DNA from 3 places in the Pseudomonas sp. PLMAX genome. Region 2 is predicted to be linked to each of the others. Evidence: riboswitches for the same ligand, from Rfam matches in the RefSeq annotation. Region 2 holds a riboswitch; each other region holds the start of a gene.
What was found. Region 2 has a riboswitch for cobalamin ahead of DKB71_RS15175 (ABC transporter substrate-binding protein). Riboswitches for the same ligand answer to the same signal wherever they lie in the genome.

Region 1 (9,734 bases), 960 kb from region 2:
GATGATCTGCCCGCGCTCGGTCGGGGCGGTGTGACCACCGAGGACGACGTTCAAGCCAAAGCGATCGAGCAATTGCGGGCGCAACTCGCCCTCTTCCGGGTTCATGGTGCCGATCAGCACGAACTTCGCCGAATGCCGATGGGAAATACCGTCGCGCTCAACCAGATTGGTGCCGCTGGCGGCCACGTCGAGCAGCAGGTCAACCAGGTGATCGGGCAGCAGATTGACCTCGTCGACATACAACACGCCGCCGTCAGCCTTGGCCAGCACACCCGGGGAAAATTGTGCGCGACCCTCACTCAGGGCCGCGTCGAGGTCGAGGGTGCCAACCAGGCGTTCTTCGGTGGCCCCCAGGGGCAAGGTGACGAACTGGCCGCTGGCCAACAGGTCCGCCAGGCCGCGGGCCAGGGTCGACTTGGCCATGCCGCGCGGGCCTTCGATCAATACGCCGCCGATCTTCGGGTCGATGGCGGTCAGGTACAGCGCGAGCTTCAGATCGTCGGCGCCGACCACGGCGGAGAGGGGGAAATGGGGGGTGTCGGTCATTGTTCAATCTCGGTCATGGTCGGTGGTGTTTATCAGCTGTCTTCTTCTATATCCAGCAACAGGTTCTCCAGGGCCTCGCGGTAATCCCCCGGCTCTTTCCACATCCCCCGCTGCTGCGCTTCGAGCATGCGCTCGGTCATGTCGCGCAGGGCATGAGGGTTATGCTCACGCACGAAATCCCGCGTACCCGGATCGAGCAAATAGGCATCCGCCAGCAGCGCGTACTGGTGATCGTCGATCAACTGCGTGGTGGCGTCGAAGGCGAACAGGTTGTCCACCGTCGCCGCCATTTCGAAGGCGCCTTTGTAGCCATGGCGCTTGACCCCGTCGATCCACTTCGGATTGGCCGCCCGGGAGCGGATGACCCGGTTCAGCTCTTCCTTCAGTGTGCGGATCTTCGGCAAGTCCGGCTGGCTGTGATCGCCGTGATAACTGGCCGCTGCCTCGCCACGCAGGCTTTCCACGGCGGCCAGCATGCCGCCCTGGAACTGGTAGTAGTCATTGGAATCGAGCAGGTCGTGCTCGCGGTTGTCCTGGTTTTGCAGCACGGCTTGCATCTGGCCCAGGCGCTGGGAGAACTGCTCACGGGCTGCGGTGCCTTCGTCGGAACCGCCGTAGGCGTAGCCGCCCCAGTTCAGGTAGACCTCGGCCAGGTCCTCGCGGCTTTGCCACAGTCGACCGTCGATCGTACCCTGCACGCCCGCGCCATAGGCGCCGGGTTTGGCGCCGAAAATGCGCCATCCGGCCTGTCGCCGGGCAGCGTCTTCATCCATCCCCGATTGCAGCAGCGCCTGACGTTCGGCGCTCACCTTGGCGGCCAGGGGATTGAGGTCGTCTGGCTCGTCCAGCTCGGCCACCGCTTGCACGGCGGCATCGAACAGCCGGATCAAGTTGGCAAAGGCATCGCGGAAGAAACCCGATACACGCAGGGTAACGTCCACCCGCGGTCGATCAAGCAAGCTCAACGGCAGGATTTCAAAGTCGTCTACCCGCTGACTGCCGGTGGCCCAGACCGGGCGCACGCCCATCAACGCCATGGCCTGGGCGATGTCGTCGCCGCCGGTGCGCATGGTCGCGGTGCCCCAGACCGACAGGCCGAGTTGACGCAAATGATCGCCATGGTCTTGCAGATGGCGTTCAAGAATCAGGTTGGCCGACTGGAAACCGATGCGCCACGCGGTAGTGGTTGGCAGGTTGCGCACGTCCACCGAATAGAAGTTGCGCCCGGTCGGCAGCACGTCGAGGCGACCGCGACTGGGTGCGCCGCTTGGGCCGGCGGGGACGAAACGGCCACTGAGGGCGTCGAGCAGGCCGCGCATCTCTGCGGGACCACAGGCGCGTCCGGTCTGGGGGCGACCACTTCGCGTAGGTGGTCGAGGATGGCGTTCACGTCAGACCAACTCGCGCTCTGTGGGGAGCGGGCTTGCTCGCAACGGTGTCAGAATGAAAGGTGATGTGGCTGACACGCGCTTCGCGCAACAGCCCGCTCCCACAGGAGATCAGCTGTGTGGCGAAAAGTTCGAGACGTTCGCGGGTGTCGCCGGTGGTGCGCCAGGGTTCCTCGCTTAGCGATAATAATGCGTTCGGGCGCGGTCCGCTCCATGGGTCGGCCAGCGCACAATCCAGCGGATCGAAGCCCAATTCGAACGCCTTGGCCAACGCCCGCAGCAGACTCGACTGCGCACCACGACCATCGCCCCGTGGAATGCGCAGCAGCGCGAGCAAGGTATCGATGCGCAGCCGTCCCACCGGGGATTCGCCAAACACGTGCAAACCATCGCGGATCTGCGACTCTTTCAAGTCACACAAGTAGGTGTCCAGGCGCGGCAACCAGATCGCCGCATCGGCATCGCTGTTCAGTTGGTCGTCCAGCTGCAATTCGCGATCGATGTGCGTGTCGCGCACCAGTTGCAGGATATCGCGCTGCAATTCCCGGGCACGGCGCGGGTCGAGCAATTGCGCCTCGTAATACTCGTCGGCCAGCAGTTCGAGGTTGCGTAGCGGCCCGTAGGTTTCGGCGCGGGTCAGCGGTGGCATCAAGTGATCGATGATCACCGCTTGCGTGCGGCGCTTGGCCTGGGCGCCCTCGCCCGGATCGTTGACGATGAACGGATAGATGTTCGGCAGCGGCCCGAGCAGTGCATCCGGCCAGCAGTGCTCCGACAGCCCGACGCCCTTGCCCGGCAACCATTCCAGGTTGCCGTGCTTGCCGACGTGGATCACGCCATGGGCACCGTAGGTGTTGCGCAACCAGAAATAGAACGCCAGGTAGCCGTGGGGCGGCACCAGGTCCGGGTCGTGGTAAACCGCACTCGGGTCCACCTGATAACCCCGCGCGGGCTGGATGCCGACGAAGGTCAGGCCAAAACGCAACCCGGCGATCATCATTCGCCCGCCACGGCACATCGGATCGCTGTCCGGCGCACCCCAGCGGTCCAGCACGGCCTGGCGGTTGGCTTCGGGCAACTGGTTGAACATGAGCCAATAGTCGTCCATCGCCAGGCTTTGCTGGCACGGACGCTGGTCGAGGGTATCGAGGTCGTTGCTGACACCGCCGAGCAATTGCTGGATCAACGCGGTGCCGCTGCCTGGCAACTGCGCCGGTAGCGGATACCCTTCCCTGTGAAGCGCACGCAAGATGTTCAGCGCTGCGGCCGGGGTATCGAGGCCAACGCCATTGCCGATACGACCATCGCGGGTCGGGTAATTGGCCAGGATCAGCGCAATGCGTTTTTGCCCGTTGGGTACCCGCGCCAGCTCGATCCAGCGCCGCGCCAGTTGCGCGACAAAGTCCATGCGTTCCGGCTGCGCGCGGTAGCAGACCACGTCGGACTGACTGCGCTCGCTGCGCCAGGCCAGGTCCTTGAAGCTGATCGGCCGGCTGATGATGCGCCCGTCCAGTTCGGGCAACGCAATGTGCATCGCCAGGTCTCGCGGGCCGAGGCCCTGTTCGCTGGCGCGCCAGCCCGGCTCGTTGTCCTGGGCACAAATGGCCTGGATCACCGGAATATTGCGGCGAAACGGTCGCAAGTGCGGTGCTTCAGGGCTCGATTGGGCGAAACCGGTAGTGTTCAAGATCACTGAGGCTGAAGTTTCATCCAGCCAGTCCTCGACCACCGAAAGGCAGCCAGGCTCTTTCAAACTGGCCAGCGCAACCGGCAACGGGTTCAACCCCGCCGCCTGCAGGCGCTGGCAGAAAACATCGATGAACGCGGTGTTCGCCGCCTGCAAATGCGAGCGGTAGAACAGTACCGCGGCCACCGGTTGACCGGCCTGCCAGTCGGCTTGCCAGTCAGTCAGTTGCGCGGGGCTTTTTCGCGGGTGGTAAATCGCCGTTCGCGGCAGGGTTTGCGGTTCGGCCCAGGCGTAGTCGCGATCCAGCCAGCGATTGGCCAGGCAGCGGAAAAAGTCGAGGGCATTGCCCATGCCGCCCTGGCGCAGAAACTGCCAAAGACGGTCACGTTCCTCGGGGCCCACGGTGCTGAGATCGCTGAGCTCCGGGTCCGGGCGATCGTCGCCCGGTACCAGTATCAGCTGCACGCCGCGCTGCGACAGCTCCACCAGCCGCTCGACGCCATAACGCCAATAGGCAATGCCGCCGTGCAGCGAAATCAGAATGACTTTGGCGTGGCGCAACACTTGGTCGACATACAGGTCGACCGACGCATGATTCTGCACCTGCATCGGATTGGCCAGGCGCACGCTCGGGTAGTCGTCGGGCAACTGCTGAGCCGCTTCGGCGAGCAGCGCCAGGCTGGAGTCGCCGCTGCACAGGATCACCAGCTCGGCGGGGGTTTGTCCAAGGTCGGCAATGTTGTCATCCGACACGAATCCGCCGGGCTGGGTCCTGAGCAGGTGCATGGGTTACACGCTGAGCGCGGCGCGCAATTGCGCTTCGAGCAAGGTGGCGTCCAGTGCCTGGCCGATCAATACCAGGCGCGTGGTACGTGCCTCTACAGCGCCCCACTGGCGGTCGAAATGCTTGTCGAACCGGGTGCCCACGCCCTGGATCAGCAGGCGCATAGGCTTGTTCGGGATCGCCGCGAAACCCTTGACGCGCAGGATGCTGTGCTCGACCACCAGTTGGGTCAACGCATCCATCAGCAGGCTTTCGTCGGCTTGCGGCAGTTCGATGGAGATGGAATCGAAGGCGTCGTGATCGTGGTCGTCATGATCATCGCCATCGTGGTGATGATCATGGTGGCTGTGACGGCTGTCGATGTGCTCTTCGGAACCGGCGCCAAGGCCGATCAGCACGTCCAGCGGCAAGCGACCGCTGCTGGCTTCGATAACTTTCACCGCCGGCGGCAATTCCTCGGCGACTTCCAGGCGCACGCGAGCCAGGTCTTCCGGGCTGATCAGGTCGGCCTTGTTGAGGATCACCAGGTCAGCGCTGGACAGTTGGTCGGCGAACAGTTCGTGCAGCGGCGATTCGTGGTCCAGGTTCGGGTCGAGTTTGCGCTGGGCGTCGACCTGGTCCGGGAAGGCGGCGAAGGTGCCCGCCGCCACGGCCGGGCTGTCGACCACGGTGATCACCGCATCGACGGTGCAGGCACTGCGAATTTCCGGCCACTGGAAGGCTTGCACCAGCGGTTTTGGCAGGGCCAGGCCCGAGGTTTCGATCAGGATGTGGTCGAGATCGCCGCGACGGGCCACCAGTTCGCGCATTACCGGGAAGAACTCTTCCTGCACGGTGCAGCACAGGCAGCCGTTGGCCAGCTCATAGACACGGCCGTTGGCTTCTTCTTCAGTGCAACCGATGGAGCACTGCTTGAGGATTTCGCCGTCGATGCCCAGTTCGCCGAACTCGTTGACGATCACCGCGATGCGGCGGCCCTGGGCGTTGTCGAGCATGTGCCGCAGCAAGGTGGTCTTGCCCGAGCCGAGGAAACCGGTGACGATGGTGACGGGGAGTTTGGCCAGTGTTTTCATCGGATGCCCTTTGGCAAGGTGGCGGGCATACGGGACGAGGACCGGCCACGCACAAGCGCGCCAGAAGCGTTCGCCACCGGATCACCCCGCCCGGTTGTAGTGAGAATCTGTATCGAGGCAGGTCTCCTGGCTGACGGTGTGCTGGCCTTCAAGCCTGGCATTCGCTGCGCCTTCCCGCGGGCTCGGACTTGAGCGTGCAGTGGCGTGGCAGCGAACATCACCGTTCACAGTTGCGGGGGCAGCCGCGGCATTGACCGCGTTCCCTTCTTAGCTTCGACAAATGCCGAAGAACCTCGAATGCGCAAGGCTACGCATGGTATTGGGGCGGGTCAATGTTCACATGAGATTGGCGGCGCCCCCTTCGCGAGCAAGCCCGCTCCCACATGGGAATGCGATCACCTGTGGGAGAGAGCTTGCTCGCGATGGGGTCGACTCGGTCCCGAGTTGAGAACCCTTGCCAATTGACGCCCGCCCCTCGCCCATGCTCTCCTACGCACCTTGTTACGGGTGCCCTTCACAGGGTGAAACGGGAAACCGGTGAATCATGTGCTTTACTCAAGCCCATGTCAGTCCGGTGCTGCCCCCGCAACGGTAAGCGAGCGAAGCGTCAGATCCACTGTGCCAACGTGGCATGGGAAGGTGACGCTTGCAGGTCAAGGCTAACGCCTGCGCCCCTCGTGAGCCCGGAGACCGGCCCGCAACACAAAGTGACCAACACGATCACTGACTCAACAAACCCGCGGTGGGCGGGCGCTGTTCGGACTTCTGCGCGCTCGGTCGTGCGAGGGCCTGCCTGCGCTCTTATTCCCCGCTGACAGAACAGAGGGAAGCGCCATGTCGATCATCAGCAGCACCGGCCACAGCACCACCGCCAGCAGCACCACTACCCTGTCCCAACGCCTTACCGCCGCCGCTTGCGCGTCGATCCTTGGCGCGTGCCTGGTGTATTTCGCCGGTTTCTCGCACATCGAAGCGGTGCACAACGCCGCTCACGATACCCGCCACAGCTCAGCGTTCCCGTGCCATTGAGACCTGCCGACATGATCAAGCGTATTGCGCAAACCGCAGGTTTCAGCGGGCTGCTGGCTGCCCTGCTGCTGACCCTGCTGCAGAGTTTCTGGGTTTCTCCGCTGATCTTGCAGGCCGAAACCTACGAGAAATCGGAACCTGCCGCCGTTGAAGTCCACGAACACGCCGCGGGCGTCGCTGCCCACAGCCACGACGCCGAAGCCTGGGAGCCGGAAGACGGCTGGCAGCGCGTGCTGTCGACCACCGGCGGTAACCTGGTGGTGGCAGTCGGCTTCGCCTTGATGCTCGCCGGCCTCTATACCCTGCGCGCGCCGACCAAGACCTCCCAGGGCCTGCTCTGGGGCCTGGCCGGTTACGTTACCTTCGTGTTGGCGCCGACGCTCGGCCTGCCGCCCGAGTTGCCGGGCACCGCGGCGGCGGATCTGGCGCAACGGCAGATCTGGTGGATCGGTACTGCAGCTTCCACCGCAGTCGGCATCGCCCTGATCGTATTCAGCCGAAACTGGCTGATGAAGATTCTCGGCGTAGCCATCCTCGCCGTTCCGCACGTGATTGGCGCACCGCAACCTGAGGTGCATTCGATGCTCGCTCCAGAAGCTCTGGAAGCTCAGTTCAAGATCGCTTCGCAGCTGACCAACGTGGCGTTCTGGCTGGCCCTGGGCCTGATCAGTGCGTGGTTGTTCCGCCGCAAAAGCGACGGTCAATACCAAGCATGACTGAACTTGGCACAGCGCCGACCCTGGTGGTCGGCCTGGGCTGCCAGCGTGGCTGCCCCGTCAGCACGCTGCGGGCATTGCTCGACCAGGCATTGCAGGCGCACCAGATCGAACTGCATCAGATCAAGGCCCTGGCCAGCATCGACCAGAAGCGCGGCGAACCGGCCCTGAGCGAACTGGCCGAGCAGCTTGGGCTGCAGATGATGTATTTCAGCAGTGAACAACTGGCGGGCTATCAACCCCGACTCAGTCACCATTCGGATATCGCCTTTGAACGGACCGGGTGCTATGGCGTGGCAGAAAGCGCCGCCCTGGCGCTGGCCGAACAACTGGCCAACGCCCCGGCCAAATTGCTGATCCCGCGACAAAAATATGCCCAGGCCACCCTGGCATTGGCCGGCGCCGCGTAAAATCCCCGATAATCCACACGTTCGATCATGAGCAATCTTCATCTGAAGCCTGCCCATCCCCCTATTTCCAACAGGAACTGACGATGACCGTCTACTTCATTGGCGCAGGTCCCGGCGACCCCGAACTGATCACCGTCAAGGGCCAGCGGCTGATTCGCAGCTGCCCGGTGATCATCTATGCCGGCTCGCTGGTGCCCGCCGCGGTACTGGAAGGACACCGCGCCGAACGGGTGGTCAACAGCGCCGAATTGCACCTGGAACAGATCATCGAACTGATCAGCGCGGCCCATGCCAAGGGTCAGGACGTGGCTCGCGTGCATTCCGGTGATCCGAGCCTGTATGGCGCCATCGGTGAGCAGATTCGCCATTTGCGTGAACGGGATATTCCTTTCGAAATCATTCCCGGTGTCACCGCAACGGCAGCCTGCGCGGCGCTTCTGGGCACAGAACTGACCTTGCCGGACGTGTCACAGAGCGTGATCCTGACGCGCTATGCCGACAAGACCGTGATGCCCGCCGGAGAAGAACTGGCCAGCTTGGCGCAGCACGGGGCGACCATGGCGATTCATCTGGGGGTCAATCACCTGGCAAAAATCGTCGAGGAGCTGCTGCCGTTTTACGGCGCCGACTGCCCGATTGCGGTGATTCACCGGGCGACCTGGCCGGATCAGGATTGGGTGGTGGGGACGCTTGAGGACATTGCCGGGAAGGTTGAAGCCAAGGGGTTTCGGCGTACGGCGTTGATTCTCGTGGGTCGGGTGTTGGGCAGTGAGCATTTCAGTGAGTCGTCGCTGTATCGTGCTGGACATGCGCATTTGTATCGGCCATAGGGCCTCTTCGCTGGCAAGCCAGCTCCTACAGATTTTGTGTTGACCGCGATAGGGCCAGTGGATTTCACCCATAAAAAAACGGCGCTCACGGGGCGCCGTTTTTTTATGCCGCAGCGAACACCTTAGTAGTAGGCGTTTTCTTTCTGCGTGTGGTCAGTCACGTCACGCACACCCTTGAGCTCGGGAATACGCTCGAGCAAGGTGCGCTCGATGCCTTCCTTCAAGGTCACGTCGGCCTGGCCGCAGCCTTGGCAACCGCCACCGAATTGCAGGACGGCAATGCCGTCTTCGACCACGTCGATCAGGCTGACCTGGCCGCCGTGGCTGGCCAGCCCCGGGTTGATCTCGGTTTGCAGGTAGTAGTTGATGCGCTCGTTGACCGGGCTGTCGGCGTTGACCATCGGCACTTTGGCGTTTGGCGCCTTGATGGTCAGCTGGCCGCCCATGCGGTCGGTGGCGTAGTCGACCACGGCATCGTCCAGGAACGCTTCGCTGAAATGGTCGATGTAGGCGGTGAAGCTTTTCAGCCCCAGCGCGGTGTCTTCGGGTTTTTCTTCGCCCGGCTTGCAGTAGGCAATGCAGGTTTCGGCGTACTGGGTGCCAGGCTGGGTGATGAAGACGCGAATGCCAATGCCCGGGGTGTTCTGCTTGGAGAGCAGATCAGCCAGGTAATCGTGGGCGGCGTCGGTGATGGTAATAGCGGTCATGGAAACTCCTCGCAGGCTTGGACGCAGTTTACGCCAATCATCGCCGCGGACAAAGTCCTAGTATTTTTGTCGGGAAAAGATGCGGAGCTTACCCCTGTGGGAGCGGGCTTGCTCGCGAAGGCGGTGGAGCGGTCACCATTGATGTTGTCTGACATGACGCCTTCGCGAGCAAGCCCGCTCCCACAGGGGGTTCGGGGTTTTAGAGGTTCTCGTAGCGATTCATGTCCAGCACGCCCTCTTCCACCGGTTCGGTTTCGTGGATATAGCGACTCAAATCATGGAAATACTGCCAGAACTGCGGGTGGCTGCGACGGATCCCCCAGCGCTCGACGATTTTCTCCAAACGATTGGCATCCTTGGCATTCTCCATCTCATCGACAAATTGTGGCACTTGATCGGCGGGGATATTGAACATGAAGTTCGGGTAACTGCTCAGAACCCCGGGGAAAATGGTCAGCGTGTCGAGCCCCGGCTGGTACCGTAGCGACTCACCGATCAGGAACGCCACATTACTGTGCGCGCGGTTGCGCAGCAGGCTGTAGACCACACGCTGACCGCTCGCGG
Region 2 (9,734 bases):
ACTCGCCAGGCCATCCAGCTGGGTTATATCCCCCGCATGTTTATCCAGCACACCTCCAGTCAGGAGCAAGGGCAGATTTACATCGGCACGGTCAACTGGGCATTGATGGTCGGTGTAGTCCTGCTGGTCATCGGCTTCGAGTCGTCCAGTGCGTTGGCCGCAGCCTATGGCGTCGCAGTGACGGGGACCATGTTGATCACGACAATATTGTCCTCGGCGGTTGTCCTGCTGCTATGGAAAACGCCGCGCTGGTTGGCCATTCCAATGCTGCTCGGTTTCCTGCTGGTCGACAGCCTGTACTTCGCGGCCAATGCGCCGAAGATTTTCCAGGGCGGCGCGTTCCCGGTGATTGCCGGCATTGGCCTGTTCATTTTGATGACGACCTGGAAGCGCGGCAGGAAAATCATTGTCGAGCGATTGGATGAAACCGCACTGCCGCTCCCGCTATTCATCGACAGCATCCGTTCGCAACCTCCCCATCGTGTGCAAGGCACGGCAGTGTTCCTGACGGCCAGGACCGATGCTGTTCCTCATGCGCTGTTGCACAACCTGCTGCATAACCAGGTTTTGCATGAGCAGGTGGTACTGCTCACCGTAGTGTCTGAGGACAGCCCTCGCGTGAGTGCGCAACAGCGGTTCGAGGTTGAAGCCTATGGTGAAGGGTTCTTCCGGGTCAGCCTGCACTTTGGTTTTATCGAGGAACCCGATGTCCCCTTGGCCTTGAGTCTGTGCCACTTGACCGACCTGGATTTCAGCCCGATGCGCACGACCTATTTCCTCAGCCGGGAAACGGTGATCCCGACCAGGCGCATCGGCATGGCCCGTTGGCGAGAAAGCCTGTTTGCGTTTTTGCTCAAGAACGCCAACAGCAATCTGAAGTACTTCAAGTTGCCGTTGAATCGGGTGATTGAGCTGGGCACACAGGTTGAGATGTAAAGATCTCAAGCGTTCAATGCGGGCCATTGATGCTGGATGAGCCCCGTGTCAGACGCTTGAGCGCGACGACCATCAGGCCCCCCGCAACCAGCATTCCCGCGAGAAAAAGCGGATAGGCCGTGTTGAATTTCTGCTGCAACTCGCGAGCCGCCTCGGCCTTGGCAAACAGCTCCTGGATCAGGCGGAGGCGTGCGCGCGCGCTCACGACCGCGCCTACCTGCGACTGGAAGTGCGGCCGGATAATCCCGTCGCTATCAGCCTTTATGAGCGTAACGGTTACCGACGCTTCGCTGTGGTTCACGACTACTACGAAGACCATGCGCCTGCATTGCGTCTGGAGAAGCGCATTTTGAGCAGTTGCTGATGTGTCGTGACACGGAAATCCGGCACCCATTACCAGATTGCTAAACCAGCTGGCGAATTCCCAGGGACAAAATCAACCCACCGCACAGTCGATCGATGGCCTTTTTCCTCCCTCGATACGCGCCAGCAATCCGGGGTTGCGAAAGGGCGATAGCGACCATGCCATACCAGGCCATCGACACCACCACGACAACCGCCAGCATCGACGCAAAGGTGCCTGGCGAAACGTGGGCGGGGGCGGCGGCTGAGAAAACCGCGGCATAAAAGGCCATGGACTTGGGGTTGCCAATGTTGGTCACTACCCCCTGGATAAAGGCCTGCCTGCAACTACCGGCGACGGCATCCTCTGGCAGGCCAGGCGCATGCTTCCCCGCATTGATCAGCAGGCGCAAGCCGAACCACATCAGGTAGGCGGCCCCCAGAACCTTCACCACAAGCGCAGCCCAGGGGAGCGCGATTATGACCAGGCAAACAATCGATTATCGTCCGGGCTGCCATTGTGAATACTCAGGCAGTCCTTTCCCATTCAGCCACGCTACGTCCTGCTCCGTCCAGATGTGGAACTCGGGCCTGGCGCCAGGCTCCTCATCCAGCGTGGCTACGCGCACGATCATCGCGGCTGAACCGTTACGCTCAGCGGCAAGGTGCGATCCGCAGTGGCAACAGAAGTGTCGCAGCTTCCCGGGCGATGACTCGAAAGCCCGCAATGCCTCCAGGCCTCGAGTCCATCGGAAATGCGGCCTCAGCACGCCTGCCGTGGAAACATAAGCGGCGGCATGGGTCTTGCGGCAGGTACTGCAATGACAATGGCTGATGGGCATATCGATGCTGTCTATCTCATAACCTACCGCCCCACAGGCGCAGCTTCCTTTCATTTCATCCTCCGGTTTTGTCACGTGCAGATCAGGGCATGACTGGTTTTTGCAGTTTGCTACGCAGCAAGCTCGACATAGCTCGACTCGCCACCACCAGTCGCACCCGACAACCAGCCCCATACGAAGGCCAGCGTGGTATGTCCCGTGTGATCAACGCCCACCGTGCCACGGGACCAGCCGGAAAGAATCTCGCCCTCCGTGGTCAGGCAATGAAACAGCAGCTCGATGGTATCGGGGCCTGTCACGCGGCCGACTTGGTGGCCCATGCGGATCTTGCCGCCCTGGTAAGTCCCCAAAATGGCATCGCCCTCGACCTCGTAATGAAATACCGTGCCTGCGCCGGATAGCCCATGGGTGTTGCCCGCTACGGTAAATCGGCGATCGTGCAAGCGCTCGCTGAGTTGAGAAAAGGGGATTTCCATAATGTCGCGTCCTTGTAGTGGAGAGGGTCCATTCCAGCGTTGGCTGCATCGCTGGTCGTAATTTACCGACGAATCATCCCTGCCGGGTGGAAAAGATTGCCGGCATCTGCAGATGCTTGTAAATGGCCAAAAACCGCAGGCCGAAGGTGAAGATCAAGGCAATCCAGCCGGCGACCCAGATGGTTGGGAACACGTCTCGCAACAGCACGTAGAGGGTACAGCCCAACAGAATGGGCGTGGCGTAGATCTCCCGCGACATCAGCAGCGAAACCCGACCAGCCAGGACATCCCGGACGATACCGCCGCCGATGCTGGTCAGCACGCCCATCATCACTGCCAGGGGGGCGGCCAGCTGCAAGGCCAGGACTTTTTCGGTGGCCGACAAGCCGAACAGCGCCGCTGCCAGACCGTCGAGATACAGCAGGATACGGTAACGTCGTTGCAGGCGTTGCGTGCAAAAGAACGCCAACAGCGCAGCGAACAGGGCGACCCAGATGTAGTTGAAGTCGGCGATCCAGAAGATCGGCAGATCGAGCAGCAGGTCCCTTATCGTGCCACCCCCAATGGCGGTGATGATCCCCAGCACTACGGCACCAAATAAATCCACATCGGCTTTCTTGATTGCCAGCACGCCGGTGATGGAAAACACGGCAATGCCCAACATTTGCTGGAAATAAAGCATCTGGTATTCCTTTCAGGTGGCGGCTGGCCAATGCGCCTGCGAGCAGCCTCCTGAGTGTAATTCAGTGCAAGCCCGGATTTGCGCTTGTCACAACGATATCCGACCTTTTCACAACCTGCCTGTCAGCGGGTATTCGACCGCCAGGCGTATCTGGTCCGTGTCCAGTTCTGCCTGGGCCGTATTGCCCCGATGCACATTGTGTCGCAGCGACAACGTGGTGCCTTTCGCCGCGCCACCTTGCACCACATAACGCATCTCCAGGTCGCGCTCCCAATGTTTGCCGCCTTCGCCATAACCCAGATAGGCATAACCACCTTGCGGGTCGACGTGGCTGCCATCGATCTGACTGCCGCGTACATAAGCGGCGCTCATGGACAGGCCCGGCAACCCCCAGAGGCTGGCATCCAGATTGTAGCGGGCTTGCCAGGATTGTTCATTGGGTGCGTTGAAGTCCGAGAGCTGGACGGCGTTGCTGATGAAGATCGCACCACGGGTGACGTAGTCGAACGGCGTGTTTCCATCGACCTGCTGATATCCGAGGCTGAAGCCGTGGGGGCCCTGGGTGTAAGTGGACATCAGGCTCCAGGTGGTATTGTCGATCCTGCCGGATAACGACTTGCCCTCATCAGTGGTGCGGTACAGGTTGAGGTTGAATGCCAACGAGCGCTGTTCACCCAGCGGCTGGAGGAAGGTGCCACCCAGGTAATGCTGGTTCCAGGTGTCCTCGTAGCGCGATGAATAGAGGCTGAGGTTCAGGTTCTTTGCCGGTGCGAAAACCACGCCCGCGAGATCGAAGGTCTTGCCTTTCAAGGCGTTGGAGTAATTGACCACCAGGCCCTGGTCGTGACTGCTGGCATTTCGATCGGTACTTTCGGTGAAGTGTCCTGCCACCAGCTTCAGTGCCGCGAACTCGTTGCTGGTGAGGAACAGGCCGGTGGCGGTTTCCGGCAGCAGGCGACTGTCGGATGAACTGAACACCGGGGTTTTCACCCGCTGCTCGCCGTAGCTCAGCACTGTCGAGGATGCGCGGAATTTGATCGCGGCACCGCCACGGCTGAACTCGTCCTTGGGATGCCCCTGGTTGTCGAGCCCAAGCAATCGCGCTTTCCCTGCGCGGCCACCGCCGCTGTCCAGTTGTATGCCCAGATAGGCATGGGCATCCAAACCCACCCCGATCAGACCTTGGGTGAAGCCCGATTGCAGCGTACCCATCAGCCCGTAGCCCCATTCCTCGGCGTAGCCATTACGCTCGTCACGCGGCTTGTAGGCGTTACGCGCAGCGCTGTTGCGGGCGCCATGACGGTACTCGCGATGGTCGTAGACCGTGCGATTGAGCACACTCCAGGCGCTGTCCTGGACAAAGCCATTGGCTTGCGATTGCGCCGAATCAGCCAGCGTGAATGGACTGGCCAGGGCGAGGAGAAAGGCGGATCGGGTAGGCATTTTCGCGGTGTCCACAAACAAGATCAGGATGAACGCAGGCGCAGGATCTGCGCGCCGTCAAAGGGGTCGATGAGGTAGTGCGCATGGACGCCGAAGGTGTCCAGCAGGCGTTGTGGGGTCAACACATCAAGCGGTTTGCCCAGGGCCACCAGGCGGCCCTTTTCCAGAACGGCCAAACGATCACAGGTGAGTGCCTGGTTGAGGTCGTGCAGGGCAATCACGGTGGTCACGGGCAGCGCGTGAACAACCTGCAAGATCGCCAGCTGATGCTGGATGTCCAGGTGATTGGTCGGTTCGTCCAGTAGCAGGATCCGCGGGCGCTGGGCCAGGGCGCGAGCGATGTGCACGCGCTGGCGCTCGCCACCGGAGAGGCTGCGCCAGGTGCGGGTCCGCAGATGAGTCGCATCCACATCGCGCAAGGCCTGATGGACGATGTCATCGTCTACAGCCGACCACGGACTCAGGGCCGACAGCCACGGCGTTCGGCCCAAGGCCACGGCATCGAACACACTGATCGCATCCAGGGTGTCGGCCTGTTGTTCAACCACCGCCAGGGTTTGCGCGATGGTTCGCCGTGACAGGGTCTTGAGGTTTTGGCCATTGAGGTGGATGTCCCCCCGGCTGGGGCTGCGCACGCCGGCCAGCAGTTTGAGCAGCGTGGATTTTCCCGAACCGTTGGGCCCCACAAGGCCCAGGGTCTCGCCGGGGTGGATGTCCAGGTGAATGTCGCGCAGCAACTCGGCATCGCGGATCGAGAACCCGACACCGGCGCAACTCAGCACGGGGTCGTGCAGAACAGGTGCAGCCGCGTTCATCGGGCATTCCTCCGACCGACCAGGATCAGCGCGAACACCGGCGCGCCGACCAATGCGGTAATCACACCGACCGGTATCACCTGGCCCTTGATGAGCGTGCGCGAGAGCACATCGGCGGCGATCAGGAACACCGCGCCACCCAGCGCACTCGCCGGCAGCAGGCGCGTGTGCCCAGTGCCCAGCAACAGCCTGGCGGCGTGGGGAATGACCAATCCAACGAAACCGATGGAGCCGACGATCGACACCATCACCGCCGTCACCAGGGCGGCACAACCGATCAACAGAAATTGCACGGGACGCACTGCGATGCCGAGCGAGGCCGCAGAATCCGCGCCAAAGGTGAAGGCATCCAGCGCACGCCGGTGCCACAGGCAAACCGCGAGGCCGGCGAGCGCAACCGGCACCGCCAGCCACACCGAAGGCCAACGCACGCCACTGAGATTGCCCAGCAACCAGAACATGATGCCGCGGGCCTGTTCGGAACTGGCCGACTTGGTGATCAGGAACGCCGTGAGCGCATTGAACAGCTGCGAACCGGCGATCCCCGCCAGGATGATCTGCGAGGTGCTGCCAGGCGAACCGCTGGCCCGGCCGAGCAAGACAACGACGGCAAAGGCTGTAACGGCCCCGGCAAACGCCCCGGCCGACATCGAGATCGCTCCGGCGCCAAAGCCCAGCAATGCCACCAGCACCGCGCCCGTCGAGGCCCCTGCGGAAATGCCCAGCAGGTAGGGATCGGCCAAGGGGTTGCGCAGCAGCGATTGCAGGATCACCCCGCAAGTCGCCAGGCCCGCACCGCAAGCCGCCGCCACCAGCGCGCGGGTCAGGCGGTAGTTCCAGACGATGCCCTCGTCGATGGGATCGAGGGCGTAACCTGCAGACCACAGTTTGTTGGCCAGCACCTGGAACACCACCGCCGATTCAATGTTGGTTTCACCGATGGCCACACCGGCGGTCACGGCCAGCAGCAGTATCAGCGACGCAAGCAGGGTGCGAATCAGCGTCCTGGTCATTGCGGCAGGTCGTAGCCGTTGATGGCGGTGGCCAGCGCTTCGAGACCTTCGAACGTTCTCAGGCTGGCCTGCATGGCCATGGCGTCGAGGATGATGATGCGGTTGTTTTTCACCGCGTCCATGTTGCGGGTCACAGGATCGCTGCGCAGGAATTGCAGTTTCTTATGATAGTCGTCAGCGGGGAAGCGCCGGCGATCCATGCGCGCGATCACCAGGAACGTCGGGTTGGCCTTGGCGATGGTTTCCCAGCCAACGGTTGGCCACTCTTCGTCGGACTGCACCACATTGCGCACGCCCAGGGTGTTGAGCATGAAGTCGGGAATGCCCTTGTGCCCGGCGACATAGGGGTCGATATCCAGGCTGGCACTGGAAAACCAGACCAGCGCGCTGGTGTGCTTGAGGTCCTTGCCTTGCACCAGGGCCATGGACCTGGCCAGGCTGGCCTGCAGTTGTGCGTTCAGCTGTTGCCCACGGGCCTGGACGTCAAAGATCTCGGCCAGTTGGGTGACGCTTTTGTAAATGCTTTCAATCCGAAACGGCTGCAGGCGAGTACCGTCAGCACCCACCAGGTTGTCCTTGGACTCGCAGTCCGAGGGCATCAGGTAGGTGGGAATCTGCAGCTCGTGAAACTGCTCGCGAGTACCGACTGCGCCTTGCGGGCCAACCATCCACTCAAGCTCCACGGCGACCAGCCCCGGGCGCTTGCCGATCACCGATTCGAAACTCGGCTCGTTATCGGCCAGGCGTTCGATCCTGTCGTTCTGCGCCTTGTACTGAGCCAGCACATCATTGAACCACAGCGAAGTACCGACCAGTTTGTCGCCCAATCCCAGGGCGAAGAGCATCTCGGTGCCGGCCTGGCCGATGGTCACCGCCCGGGCAGGGGCGTGGGCGAAGGTCAGCGTGCTGCCGCAGTTCTCGACTGTAAGCGGGTAATGAGTAGGGGAGGCACAGGCGAGGGAAGTTAGACCCAGGCCCGTGACGAGGGCGACAAAGCGGGGCAGCAGCATGATGCAATCTCCATTTGAACCGTACTCGGCGCAAGGGTCTGGAAACACATCATCGAACGCTGCCGAAAAGGCAGAGCAGGGCCCGTCACCTGGGTGACGCGCGCACAAGGATGTCCTCCCCGGACACCCCGCCGGTTAGTGATTGTTGCTTGGCCGGCAGGTCTCCTGACTGGTGCGTCATCGCCTGCTCCAGCCTTCCCGGGATTCGATCCCAGTGGCAATTCAGGAGCAGGCTCAGCACCTACAGTTGCGGGGGCAGTTCCGTTTGATGCGTTGGCAGCATCACGGATTCCCTATTAATCCCATGTGGAAACCGGCGGCGGCATGGTAGTCGATCATGCCGCCCGAGGCGAACCCATCTCCTGATCAGAAGTATTTAAGCCAGCCGATATCACGCCGACGCGCCTTCAATGCGGCGAACCAGCGCACCGGCAGATACAGCGCCGCAGCCAGCAGCACGGCAGTCAGCCACACGGCCCAAATGCCATCGAACCCGAAGTAGTCGCCGTGGTTCAGACCGAACAACGCCACGCTGACCAGGTACAGCACTTTCAGCACATAAAGATGGAGCAGGTAGAAGAACATCGGTGCCGCGCCAAAGACCGCCAGGGTGCTGATCCACTTGTGTTGCCGGGCCCGCTCGAAGCCCAGCAACAGCAAGAGCCCAATGCCCAGCGTCAGGCACAGGAACAGCAGGGAAGGTGGGTATTTGGTGATGTTGAAGAAGCTCATGAGGGTGTGTGTGGTGCTTTCATGGACCGCCCAGTGTGCCTCGCCATAACCGTTCGCCAGGCGCAGGAGGACAAAACCGATCAGTGCGCCGGCCCCCGCCAGCAACAGATAACGTTGACGCAGGGCGGTCGAGGCGGGGCGGGCGAACCAGGGGCCGATGCTGTAACCCAGGGCAATGACCCCGATCCACGGCAGCACCGGGTACGACGTGCGCAGGCGCAGGCTGTCGGAGAATTCGATCCAGCCGCGATCATGCAGAATGGCCCAAGGGATGTGCAGCGCCGAACCGACCGGGAAGTGCAGGGAGTCGAGCAGATTGTGCCCGCCCACGATGATCAGCCCCAGGCCGCAGAGGATGGGTCGCGGCAGCCAGACCAGTGCGGCGAGGGCAATCATGCTGACGCCGATCGCCCAGATCACCTGCAGGTAAATCACGGTGGGCGGGAACTGGAAGGTCCAGGCGAAATTCACCAGGGTGAACTCCAGCACCACCAGGAACAGGCCACGCTTGAACAGAAAGGTCGACACGGCGTGCTTGCCCTGATGCTTTTCACCGTACAGAAACGCAGACAAGCCCGTGAGCAGGACGAACACCGGCGCACACAAATGGGCGAGCGTGCGGCTGAAAAACAACGTCGGTTCAGTGCTGTCGATGAGCATCGGGTCGGTGACCTGGCGGTGCAGGAAGAAGGTTTCGCGCACGTGATCCAGCAGCATGAAGATGATCACCAATCCCCTGAGGGCGTCGATGGACATCAGGCGTTGGCTAACGCTGGTGATGGGTGGGGTTTGAACAAGGTTTGTCATTGAAAGTCGCGGTCCGTGAGTATTGATATAACATAACATTTAATCCGGGCAAAAAAAAGAGGTCAACAGGGCAAGACAGCGGGGGGATGAAGGCTTGAGGTTGAGCGACCCGCAAGGCCGCTCAATTCAGGAGGGGTTTAGAAGAGAATATAAGCGGATGCCGTTGTTTGATTCAGGTCCATGTTGCCGACCTGCAGTACTTCATATTCAGCGCGGACACCGATGTTGCGAAATACATCGAGTTCAACGCCGGCACCGTAGGTCAGGTCCACGCCCGTATCGTCATCGGCGGCATTGCCGTCAGCATCCCAGGCATGGGCACCGACAATGCCGAATACGCGCACTCGGTCTCCCAACGGAAAGCCGAGATGGGCACTGGCCTGGACAGACTTACCGTCGAAATCCAGATTGCTGTCTTCGAATTGGCCGAGATCAACGAAGGCGCCTTCGAAGGCCAGATAGCCGTTGAGTCGATAACCTGCAAAAACCTTATAACTGGTGTCTTCATCGTTCAAATGGACTTTGTCGGTTTCAATGCTGCTGACGCCAGCGCCAAGATATAAACCTTTGTCATCAGCGAGCGCCTGAAAAGACAGTAACGAAAGCAGTGAAACGAAGCCAAGGTTTCGAAATAGC
Region 3 (9,734 bases), 1.3 Mb from region 2:
TGGACAGGTCGAGCCAATCGGCTTCGTCAATGCCGTAATCGTGCGCCGCCTTGCGCAGTCGTCCACCGTGCTCAAGCATAAAATTCAGCCCCCACGCACAAAATCAGCAGCCACAACCATACCCCTCGCTGGACCAGTTGCCAGCCGCGGTCGATGGCGTCGGCATCCGCCGGCACGCCCTCGCCCAGCTTCGGGCGCTGATGCAGTTCACCGTGATAAATCGCCGGCCCGCCCAACTCGACGCCCAACGCACCGGCACCCGCCGCCATCACCGGGCCGGCATTCGGGCTATCCCAGGTCGGCCCCTGGGTGCGCCAGCATTTCAACGCCAGGCGGGTCTTGCCCAGCAGCGCGTAGGTCAACGCCACCAGACGCGCGGGAATGTAGTTGAGCACATCGTCGATCTTCGCCGCCGCCCAGCCGAACCGCTCGAAGCGCTCGTTGCGATAGCCCCACATCGCGTCCAGAGTGTTGCTCAAACGGTAGAGCACCACGCCCGGCGCGCCAGCCACGGCAAACCAGAACAATGCGGCAAACACCGCGTCACTGCCGTTTTCCAGCACCGATTCGGTGGCGGCGCGGGCGACGGCGGTTTCATCCAGATCGCTGGTTTTACGGCTGACCAGGTAACTCACGCGTTGGCGTGCTTCTTCAAGATTATCGCTGCGCAAAGCCTTCGCCACCGGCGTGACATGCTCACCGAGGCTGCGCATGCCCAGGGCGCAATAGAGCGCAAGAATCTCGACGATCCAGCCGACGTAGGGCGCCCAGGAAAATGCCGTAGCCAACAGGGTCAGCGGCAACACGGCGATCACCCACGCGGTGACCCCATGGCTGCGCCAGCCGCGACCGCCACCGTTGAAACGTTGCTCGATGCGCTCGGCAAATCGGCCGAACGCCACCAGCGGATGCCAGCGTTTGGGTTCACCCAGCAGCGCATCCAGCGCCACCGCGGCGACACTCAACAACGCCACACTCATTGACTCACTCCCCAATAGTTTTCATACAACAGCTCACTCAGCGGACGCGCCTGCGCCCAGCCTTCGAGTACCAGCATCGGTGCCGGATAAAAGGCCTTGACCGGTCCCAGGCAAAGAATCGCCAAGGGCTTGGCACCCGGCGGCAGGCCCAGCAGGTCCGCCAGGGCTTGCGGCTCGAACAGCGAGACCCAGCCCATGCCCAGCCCTTCGGCGCGGGATGCCAGCCAGAGGTTCTGGATCGCGCAGGACAACGAGGCCAGGTCCATTTCCGGCAGGGTACGACGACCGAAGATATGCCGTTCGCGATCGTCCATCAGCGCGGCGACCAGCACCTCGGCGCAATCGTTGATGCCCTCGACCTTGAGCTGCATGAACTCGTCGGTGCGCTCACCCAGGGCCTCGGCGGTGCGCACGCGCTCCTGCTCCACCAGGACCTGGATCTGGCTGCGTAGCGCGCGGTCACTGATGCGGATGAAGCGCCAGGGCTGCATCAGGCCGACACTCGGGGCCTGATGCGCGGCTTCGAGCAGGCGCCGCAGTAAATCGGGCTCGACCGTGCCGCCCGCGAAGTGGCGCATGTCGCGGCGTTCGCCAATGGCGCGGTAGACCGCATCGCGTTCGGCTTCGGAGAAGGCGTTGTCGGTCATGGCCTCTTCGCTGTAGGAGCTGGCTTGCCAGCGAAGGCGGCCTCAAGGTCGGGCGCAAACAACGCGGCAACCGCCTTCGGATTGGACGGAAAATAAAAATGCACATAAGAGGCCGTCATCCGCCCCTCGCGATAAACCGCCTCTGCCCCGCGTCCGCCGTTAGGGCTCAAGCCCCGGGCAATCGGTGTCAGTTCGGTGGTGGTCAAGGAATGATGATAAGTGTGCCCACGCAGTGAACCTTCCGGTAGCTCAACCGCCTGCAAGGCCAACGCAGCCAGGCGCTTCTGCATCACCGCATCGCCCTTCAACAAGCCGACCAGCTCTGCCCGAGTACCCTCGACATCGGTCAGCGAATCGAGCAGATAAAGCATCCCGCCACATTCCGCCAACAAGGGTTTGCCCGCCGCGTGGTGCGCGCGGATCGCCGCCAACATCGAGGTGTTCTGCGACAGCGCCACATGGTGCAATTCCGGATAGCCGCCCGGCAGATACAAGCTGTCCGCCTCGGGCAAAACAGCGTCACGGATCGGCGAGAAAAACCGCAACTCGGCACCCATCGCCCGCAACAGATCCAGGCTGGCGCCATAGGTGAAGGCAAACGCCTCATCACGGGCCACGGCGATGCGCACGCCAGCCAGAAGCGGTTCGGCCGCTATTACATCCGGCGCGGCGAAGGTCACCGCCGGTGGCAGCGCGACTTCGCAACTGCTGGCCAGGGCGTCTGCCGCTGCATCCAGGCGCACGTCCAGGTCGTTCAACTCGCTGGCTTGCACCAGGCCCAGGTGGCGACTTGGCAATTCAATGCCGGTCTCCCGAGACAAGGCGCCGTACCAGCGCAGGCCTTCGGTCAGGCTGCCTTCGAGTAGTTGCGCATGGCGCAGGGTGCCCACGCGGTTGGCCAGCACGCCGGCAAACGGCAAGTCCGGCTGATAGCGCGCCAGGCCCAGGGCCAGTGCGCCAAAGGTCTGGGCCATGGCGGTACCGTCGATCACAGCGAGCACCGGCACGCCGAAATGCCGCGCCAGATCGGCACTCGACGGCGTACCGTCGAACAGCCCCATGACGCCTTCGATCAGGATCAGGTCAGCCTCCGCGGCGGCCTCCCACAACAGGCGACGGCTTTCCTGCTCGCCGACCATCCACATGTCCAGTTGATACACCGGCGCACCGCTGGCGCGTTCGAGGATCATCGGGTCGAGAAAATCCGGGCCACACTTGAATACCCGCACCTTGCGTCCCTGGTTGCGATGCAACCGGGCCAGCGCGGCGGTCACGGTGGTCTTGCCCTGGCCGGAGGCCGGCGCGGCAATCAGTACCGCCGGGCAATGACGAGGTTGATTCACAGCTCGACGCCTTTTTGCGCTTTGATACCGGCCTGGAAGGCGTGCTTGATCATGCCCATTTCGGTGACGGTGTCGGCCAGTTCGACCATCTCCGGCTTGGCGCCGCGACCGGTGACCACCACGTGCTGCATTGGCGGGCGCCCTTGCAGGTCGCTGAGCACCTGATCGAGATCGAGGTAGCCGTGCTTGAGGGCGATGTTCAGCTCGTCCAGCACCACAAGGCCAATCGATGGGTCGCGCAGCAGTTGCTGCGATACCGCCCAGGCCGCTTCGGCCGCCGCGATGTCGCGCTGGCGATCCTGGGTCTCCCAGGTAAAACCCTCACCCATCACATGAAAACGCACCTGCTCGGGGAAGCGCCGGAAGAACAGTTCTTCGCCGGTGCTGTTACGCCCCTTGATGAACTGCACCACACCGCACTGCATGCCATGCCCCATGGCACGGGCGAGCATGCCGAAGGCCGAGCTGCTCTTGCCTTTGCCGTTGCCGGTCAGCACCAGCAGCAGGCCGCATTCGTTCGGGGAATTGGCGATGCGTTCGTCGATCACGGCCTTTTTGCGCAGCATGCGCGCCAGATGACGTTCGTCACGATCAGGGGTATCAGACATGGGGGAGCTCTCCGTTGAGGCAGGATTAACGGCGGGCAGGCACAAGAATAGACGGCAAGAAACCTGGCATCGCCCACCGTGATGCCGCTTGGATGGATCAGGCCGGTCTCCGGGCTCATGAGCGGCGTATTGCCAGACTGCGCGCCTTCCCGCATCAACGATCGACGCAGTGGCTTCTGACGCAGTTTTCACTCATTTACCGTTGCGGGGGCAGCGCCGGGATCGCAGGGCTTCATCGACTGAAGCACTCAACTCACCGGCTTCCCTGTTTCACTCTGTCGACCCAAGTCACAGAGCACCTGAAACAAGCGGCGAAGGTTAGAGGGTTGGGGGTGGAGCGTCAATTGAAGACGTGGCGGTGCCGCGAATAACTGCCCACCTTCAAGAAAGTGACGTCAATCTTGTGCCACAGGCCCAGCAGTGATATCAAATAGCCACAACACCACATCACAATAACAAGGGTGAACCCCATGCAAGGCATCATTATCAGCAATCCGCAGCTGGAATTCCTGCGTCCGGTCCTGGAACGCTGGTTCGACTGCATCGACCGCTACAACGCCGTGCGCGGCGACAACGAAACCCCCTACTGGCTCGACGAAAAAGCCAACCTCGGCCTGCTGTCCGCTGCGGCCTGGATGGCCGAAATGATCACCCTGCAACAATCACCTACCCGCAAACAGACCGAAGAAGGCGAACGCAACGGCCGCGCCGATCTGTTTATCGCCACGCCCGAAGCACGCGCCTGGCTGCAGACCACGCAACGCTGGCCACGGGTCAACAGCCTGAACCTGACCCAGGCCCTGCTGGACATCACCAGCGACGCGAAAAAAATCAGCTACGCCAGCGACCTGAAAATCGGCTGCCTGTTCGTCGCGCCGCACAAGAACCAGCAAGGCGCCACCCCCGAAGAACTTCAGGACATGGTCGATGACCTGCAAAAGGAGCACAGCTGCGCCGTGGCCTGGTATTTCCCCTATGCCTATCGCAAGTTGCGCAACGAAGCCGGTCACTATCACCCCGGTATTGCCGTGCTGCTCAAGGAAGCTCGCGGCTGACGTTGAACCATCGGGCTGCCGCGCTTCTCTATGGTTTAAGTCACTTCATTCATAGGGAAAGTCAGCAATGCGCACGTCTCAGCTGGTTTTCGTTATCGCATTAGCGGGAGGGCTCGCCGCCTGTGGCGAAACCGCCCGCTTGCAAGTCACCGACGGCACCGGGCCGTCCCCCAAGCTCCCGGAACCCAACAAGACCCTGTTCCCGACGATGAACATCGCCCCGGCCATCGGCTGGGCGGACGGCGCCAAACCCATCGCGGCCAGCGGCACCCAGGTCGGCGCCTTCGCCGAGGGCCTCGATCATCCGCGCTGGCTCTACGTGCTGCCCAATGGCGACGTGCTGGTCGCCGAAACCAACGCCCCGCCCAAACCCGATGACAACAAAGGCATCAAGGGCTGGATCACCAAGAAAGTCATGGGACGTGCCGGTGCCGCCGTGCCGAGCCCAAACCGCATCACGCTGCTGCGCGACAGCAACCACGATGGCATCGCCGAAACCCGCACGGTGTTCCTGGAAAACCTCAACTCGCCCTTTGGCATGACCCTGGTCGGCAATGACCTGTACGTTGCCGACACCGACCGGCTGTTGCGCTTTCGCTATGTCGATGGCGACACGGCCATCAAGTCGCAGCCGATCAAAGTCGTCGACCTGCCAGGGGGCACCCTGAATCACCACTGGACCAAGAACGTCATCGCCAGCAAGGACGGGAGCAAGCTGTACGTCACGGTGGGCTCCAACAGCAACGTCGGCGAAAACGGCATGGACCAGGAGCAAGGGCGCGCGGCGATCTGGGAAGTGGATCGTGCCACCGGCAACCACCGGATCTTCGCTTCAGGCCTGCGCAACCCCAACGGCATGGCCTGGGAGCCACAAAGCGGCGCGCTGTGGACCGCCGTCAACGAGCGCGACGAAATCGGCAGCGACCTGGTGCCGGACTACATCACCTCGGTCAAGGACGGCGCTTTCTATGGCTGGCCATTCAGCTATTACGGCCAGCACGTCGACGTGCGCGTCGAGCCGCCAAACCCCGACCTTGTGGCCAAGGCGATTGCCCCGGACTACGCGGTCGGCCCGCACACCGCCTCATTGGGCCTGACCTTTGCCGAAGGCAACAAGCTGCCGGCGCAGTTCAAGGAAGGCGCTTTCATCGGCCAGCACGGCTCATGGAACCGCAAGCCGCATAGTGGCTACAAAGTGATATTCGTGCCCTTCAGCGGCGGCAAACCGAGCGGTCAACCGGTGGATGTGCTCAGCGGTTTTCTCAATGATGAGGAAAAAGCCATGGGCCGGCCGGTGGGTGTGGTGGTTGATCAGCAAGGGGGTTTGCTGGTGGCCGATGATGTGGGGAACAAGGTGTGGCGGGTGTCGGCGGTGCAATAACCTGCACATGAAACAGGCCTGTCGGTCGGCCGCCTTGCTTCGGATTTGGCTTTGGCTTTGGCTTTGGTTCTGGCTTTTGATTTTGATCTTGATCTTGATCTTGATCTTCTTGCCCCATCGTGAGGCCGAGTGGAGGTTCTGCGCAGTGGGTAAACCGGCATGGATGCCGGTTTAGCCGCGCTGGGCCATGGATGGCCCATCGCGGCGGGCCCACGGAGCAGGACCGGAGCGAGGGCATGCCGAGCCACAGCGAGGCACCGAACGCCAGGGGCAAGAGCCCTTGGTTACTTGGGGCTTTTCCAAGTGACTCGCCGTAAGGGCGAAACCATAGGTGGCCGTTACCGAAGGAATGGATATGTACTCCGTCATCAAAAAAAAGGTCGGCTGTGAGATCGTCATCGCTGGCAAGCCAGCTCCCACAGTTGATCGGGTACAGCCGGGAGAGATGGGTCGGCTGTCAGGCCGCCATCGCTGGCAAGCCAGCTCCTACAGTGGATCGTGTACAGCCGTAGGAGATGGGTCGGCTGTCAGGCCGCCTTCGCCAGCAGGCTGGCTCCCACAGTAGATCGGGTACGGCCGTGGGGAGATGGTGCGGTTGTCAGGCCGTCATCGCTGGCAAGCCAGCTCCTACAGTGGATCGTGTACAGCCGTGGGAGATGGGTCGGCTGTCAGGCCGCGCCATCGCCCGCAGGCTGGCTCCCACAATAGATCGGGTACGGCCGTGTGGAGATGGTGAGGCTGTCAGGCCGTCATCGCTGGCAAGCCAGCTCCCACAGTAGATCGGGTACGGCCGTGGGAGATGGGTCGGCTTTGAGGCCGCCATGCTGTGCGCCTGGAGATCAGCGTTTGCGGCAGAGCGTCAGCCCATCACCCAACGGCAGCAACGACAGGTCTACCCGCGCATCATCCTTCAAGGCACAATTGAGCGCCTGGATGGCGCGGGTATCTTCACTTTCGGGATTCTCCTCAAGCACCCGGCCACTCCACAGGGTGTTATCGAATACTGCCAGGCCGCCGGTACGCAACAGGCGTAGTGCATGTTCCAGATAGGCCGGGTAATTGGCCTTGTCGGCATCGATGAACACCAGGTCGAACTGGCCTGGCTCGTCCAGCCTGCCGAGGGTTTCGAGGGCCGGCGCCAATCGCAGATCTATCCGCCCGGCCACGCCGGCCTCCTGCCAATAGCGGCGCGCGGTGGCGTTGTAGTCGCCGGGCAGGTCACAGCAGATCAGCAAACCGTCATCCGGCAACGCCGCCGCCATGCACAGGGCGCTGTAACCGGTGAAGGTGCCGACTTCCAGCACACGCCGTGCACCGATGAGCTTGACCAGCAAGGCGAGAAATTGCCCTTGCTCCGGCGCCACCTGCCAGCGCGCCATGGGCAGCGCCTGGGTTTCGTCGCGCAGGCGCTTGAGCAGCGGCGTTTCGCGCAGGGAAACGTCGAGCAGGTATTGATAGAGCGAATCGTCGAGGTTGAGCGTGCGGGCAGTCATGACAACACTCTCTGGCGGTTACGGATTGCGCGCCAGATGCTCCGGTTGCAGGACGCGCTTGGCACTCAGGTAGGCTCTCTGCCAATACGCCTTGGACAGGCTGTCGAGCTTGACCGTGCCACCGGTGGCCGGCGCATGGACGAAGCGCCCTTCACCGACATAGATGCCAGCATGGCTGACCTGGGAACCGCCATTGGTGGCGAAGAAGATCAGGTCACCGGTTTGCAGGCCCTCCTTGCCGACACTGGCCGCTTGCATGGAAATCATTTCGCGGGTGGTGCGTGGCAGGGAAATACCGGCAACATCACGGTAGACGTAGCCAATCAGCCCACTGCAATCGAACCCGGAGTCCGGCGTGTTACCGCCCCAGCGATAAGGCGTGCCGACCAGCCCCAACGCGCGAAACAGCACGTCTTCCGCTTCCGGAGAAAAGGCCTGGGAGGGACCGAATACGATGGGTGCACGAACCACCGGCGCAGGGGGCGGTGTGCGGCTGGCACAAGCGCTGAGCAGCGCTGCGAACAGCATGATTGCGAGGCGGGCCGACTTCGTCATAGCAGAGCATCCTGATCAGGCTGCGGCTTTTTTCTGCGCGAGTGCAGAAAAGAAAACCGCCTGCGGATCACGCAGGCGGTTTGCCATCATTCATGGATCAGAATTTTAGCGCTTATATGGCAAACTTCAAGTAAGACTTTAAGTTCGCCCTACGAAAAGTATGTTTACTTGCGAGCGGTGACGATTGGAGTCGCCGCGGGTGCCATCGCGAGAGCCCGCTTGGCTTCGATGAAGGTCTTGCTCCAGTAGCTGTCGCCCAGGCTATCGATGCGCACACCACCGCTACGGCGGCTGCTGGAGTGGATGAACTGGTTGTCGCCCAGGTAGATCCCGGCGTGACTCACACGACCGCGACGACCGTTGGTGGCGAAGAACAGCAGGTCGCCCGGCTCGAGCTTGCTGCGCGAGACCAGTGGTGCATCCACGTTGATCATTTCGCGAGTGGAGCGTGGCAGGTTCATGCCCGCTTCTTCACGGAACAGATAACCGATGAACCCGCTGCAATCAAAGCCGGCTTCAGAGGTACCGCCGAAACGGTAACGGGTACCGATCAGGGACATGCCGCGTTCGAGGATGCTGTCGGCCAGAACCGGAAGCTGGTAAGACTTGCCATTGCCGAAGCTGGCCAGTTCTTTTTCGGTGGCCGCTTCTTCCTGTTCAAGCGCTTGCTGATAAAGCGCGGAAGACTGGGCGGTAACGGAATTTTGAACCTGCTGTTGTTGTGCTTGCTGGGACACTGGCGTGTGGGCAGCGCAACCGAACAACAGGGTAACGAGTGCGAGAGGCACGAGGGGTGCAAAGCGATTTAGCATGGGCACGACCGTGGCTGATTGATGTCAAGAAGCCGAGACTATGCCCGCTATCATCCTCATTTGCAAATTCAATCGAACTTTTTGTGACTTCTTCGTTTCTCGCTGACATCTAAGCGCTAAAGCCCATTCTAGACACTTACGCAGTCGGCGCCCCCGCCGGAAAGCGGATTTTCTGCCGTCCGAAATATTCGATATATCGCTGTGGGCCTTGAATTTACAGGGCCTTGGCTACCAGCCCAAGGTCTCTTTAAGGAAAGGAATGGTCAGCTTGCGCTGGGCTTGAAGAGAGGCCTGGTCGAGTTGCTCGAGCAGTTCGAACAGCGCGCTCATGCTGCGGGTACCGCGAGTCAGGATAAAGTGCCCGACTTCGTCGGTCAGGTGCAGGCCGCGACGTGACGCGCGCAGTTGCAGGGCGCGCAGCTTGTCTTCGTCCGAGAGTGGGCGCATCTGGAAGATCAGCGCCAGGGTCAGGCGCGACTTGAGGTCAGCCAGCTTTACCGGCAGTTCGCGCGGCGAAGTCGATGCGGCAATCAGCAGGCGCCGACCACTGTCGCGCAGTCGATTGAACAGGTGAAACAACGCCTCTTCCCAGTCAGCCTTGCCGGCCACCGCCTGCAGGTCGTCCAGGCAGACCAGTTCGTATTGCTCGAGGTTGTCGAGAATTTCGATGCCGCGATCCATCAACTCGGCCAGCGGCAGGTAAACCGCCGGTTCGCCCATCTGTTCGAAACGCAGGCACGCGGCCTGCAACAGATGCGTACGCCCTACCCCGTGCTTGCCCCAAAGGTAAATCAGGCTTTCGGTCCAGCCGGCGTCGGCTTCGCACAGACGTTCGACATAGCCGAGTGCAGCGGCATTGG

Region 1: another riboswitch for cobalamin. It lies ahead of cobW (cobalamin biosynthesis protein CobW); the one in region 2 lies ahead of DKB71_RS15175 (ABC transporter substrate-binding protein).
Region 3: another riboswitch for cobalamin. It lies ahead of cobO (cob(I)yrinic acid a,c-diamide adenosyltransferase); the one in region 2 lies ahead of DKB71_RS15175 (ABC transporter substrate-binding protein).

Annotation. Positions count from the first base shown of each region.
Region 1 covers NZ_CP064949.1:4,220,578-4,230,311, forward strand. Annotated here, with positions in the region: gene DKB71_RS19260 (ATP-binding protein) at 1-546, opposite strand, end outside; partial or broken gene cobN (cobaltochelatase subunit CobN) at 579-4,407, opposite strand; gene cobW (cobalamin biosynthesis protein CobW) at 4,411-5,478, opposite strand; cobalamin riboswitch at 5,577-5,789, opposite strand; cobalamin riboswitch at 5,967-6,192, shown strand; gene DKB71_RS19275 (CbtB-domain containing protein) at 6,313-6,507, shown strand; gene DKB71_RS19280 (CbtA family protein) at 6,519-7,223, shown strand; gene DKB71_RS19285 (cobalamin biosynthesis protein) at 7,220-7,633, shown strand; gene cobM (precorrin-4 C(11)-methyltransferase) at 7,717-8,463, shown strand; gene nfuA (Fe-S biogenesis protein NfuA) at 8,586-9,170, opposite strand; gene DKB71_RS19300 (fatty acid cis/trans isomerase) at 9,370-9,734, opposite strand, start outside.
Region 2 covers NZ_CP064949.1:3,259,658-3,269,391, forward strand. Annotated here, with positions in the region: gene DKB71_RS15130 (potassium transporter Kup) at 1-936, shown strand, start outside; partial or broken gene DKB71_RS15135 (GNAT family N-acetyltransferase) at 1,088-1,288, shown strand; partial or broken gene DKB71_RS15140 (LysE family translocator) at 1,341-1,766, opposite strand; gene DKB71_RS15145 (GFA family protein) at 1,779-2,174, opposite strand; gene DKB71_RS15150 (hypothetical protein) at 2,231-2,596, opposite strand; gene DKB71_RS15155 (trimeric intracellular cation channel family protein) at 2,670-3,278, opposite strand; gene DKB71_RS15160 (OprD family porin) at 3,387-4,721, opposite strand; gene DKB71_RS15165 (ABC transporter ATP-binding protein) at 4,745-5,536, opposite strand; gene DKB71_RS15170 (FecCD family ABC transporter permease) at 5,533-6,549, opposite strand; gene DKB71_RS15175 (ABC transporter substrate-binding protein) at 6,546-7,559, opposite strand; cobalamin riboswitch at 7,697-7,892, opposite strand; gene DKB71_RS15180 (DUF1624 domain-containing protein) at 7,926-9,098, opposite strand; gene DKB71_RS15185 (outer membrane beta-barrel protein) at 9,236-9,734, opposite strand, start outside.
Region 3 covers NZ_CP064949.1:1,937,557-1,947,290, reverse strand. Annotated here, with positions in the region: gene cobD (threonine-phosphate decarboxylase CobD) at 1-79, opposite strand, end outside; gene cbiB (adenosylcobinamide-phosphate synthase CbiB) at 72-980, opposite strand; gene bluB (5,6-dimethylbenzimidazole synthase) at 977-1,627, opposite strand; gene DKB71_RS08990 (cobyrinate a,c-diamide synthase) at 1,624-2,970, opposite strand; gene cobO (cob(I)yrinic acid a,c-diamide adenosyltransferase) at 2,967-3,578, opposite strand; cobalamin riboswitch at 3,661-3,896, opposite strand; gene DKB71_RS08980 (hypothetical protein) at 4,049-4,633, shown strand; gene DKB71_RS08975 (PQQ-dependent sugar dehydrogenase) at 4,701-6,014, shown strand; gene DKB71_RS08970 (O-methyltransferase) at 6,854-7,507, opposite strand; gene DKB71_RS08965 (C40 family peptidase) at 7,526-8,062, opposite strand; gene DKB71_RS08960 (NlpC/P60 family protein) at 8,227-8,874, opposite strand; gene hda (DnaA regulatory inactivator Hda) at 9,103-9,734, opposite strand, start outside.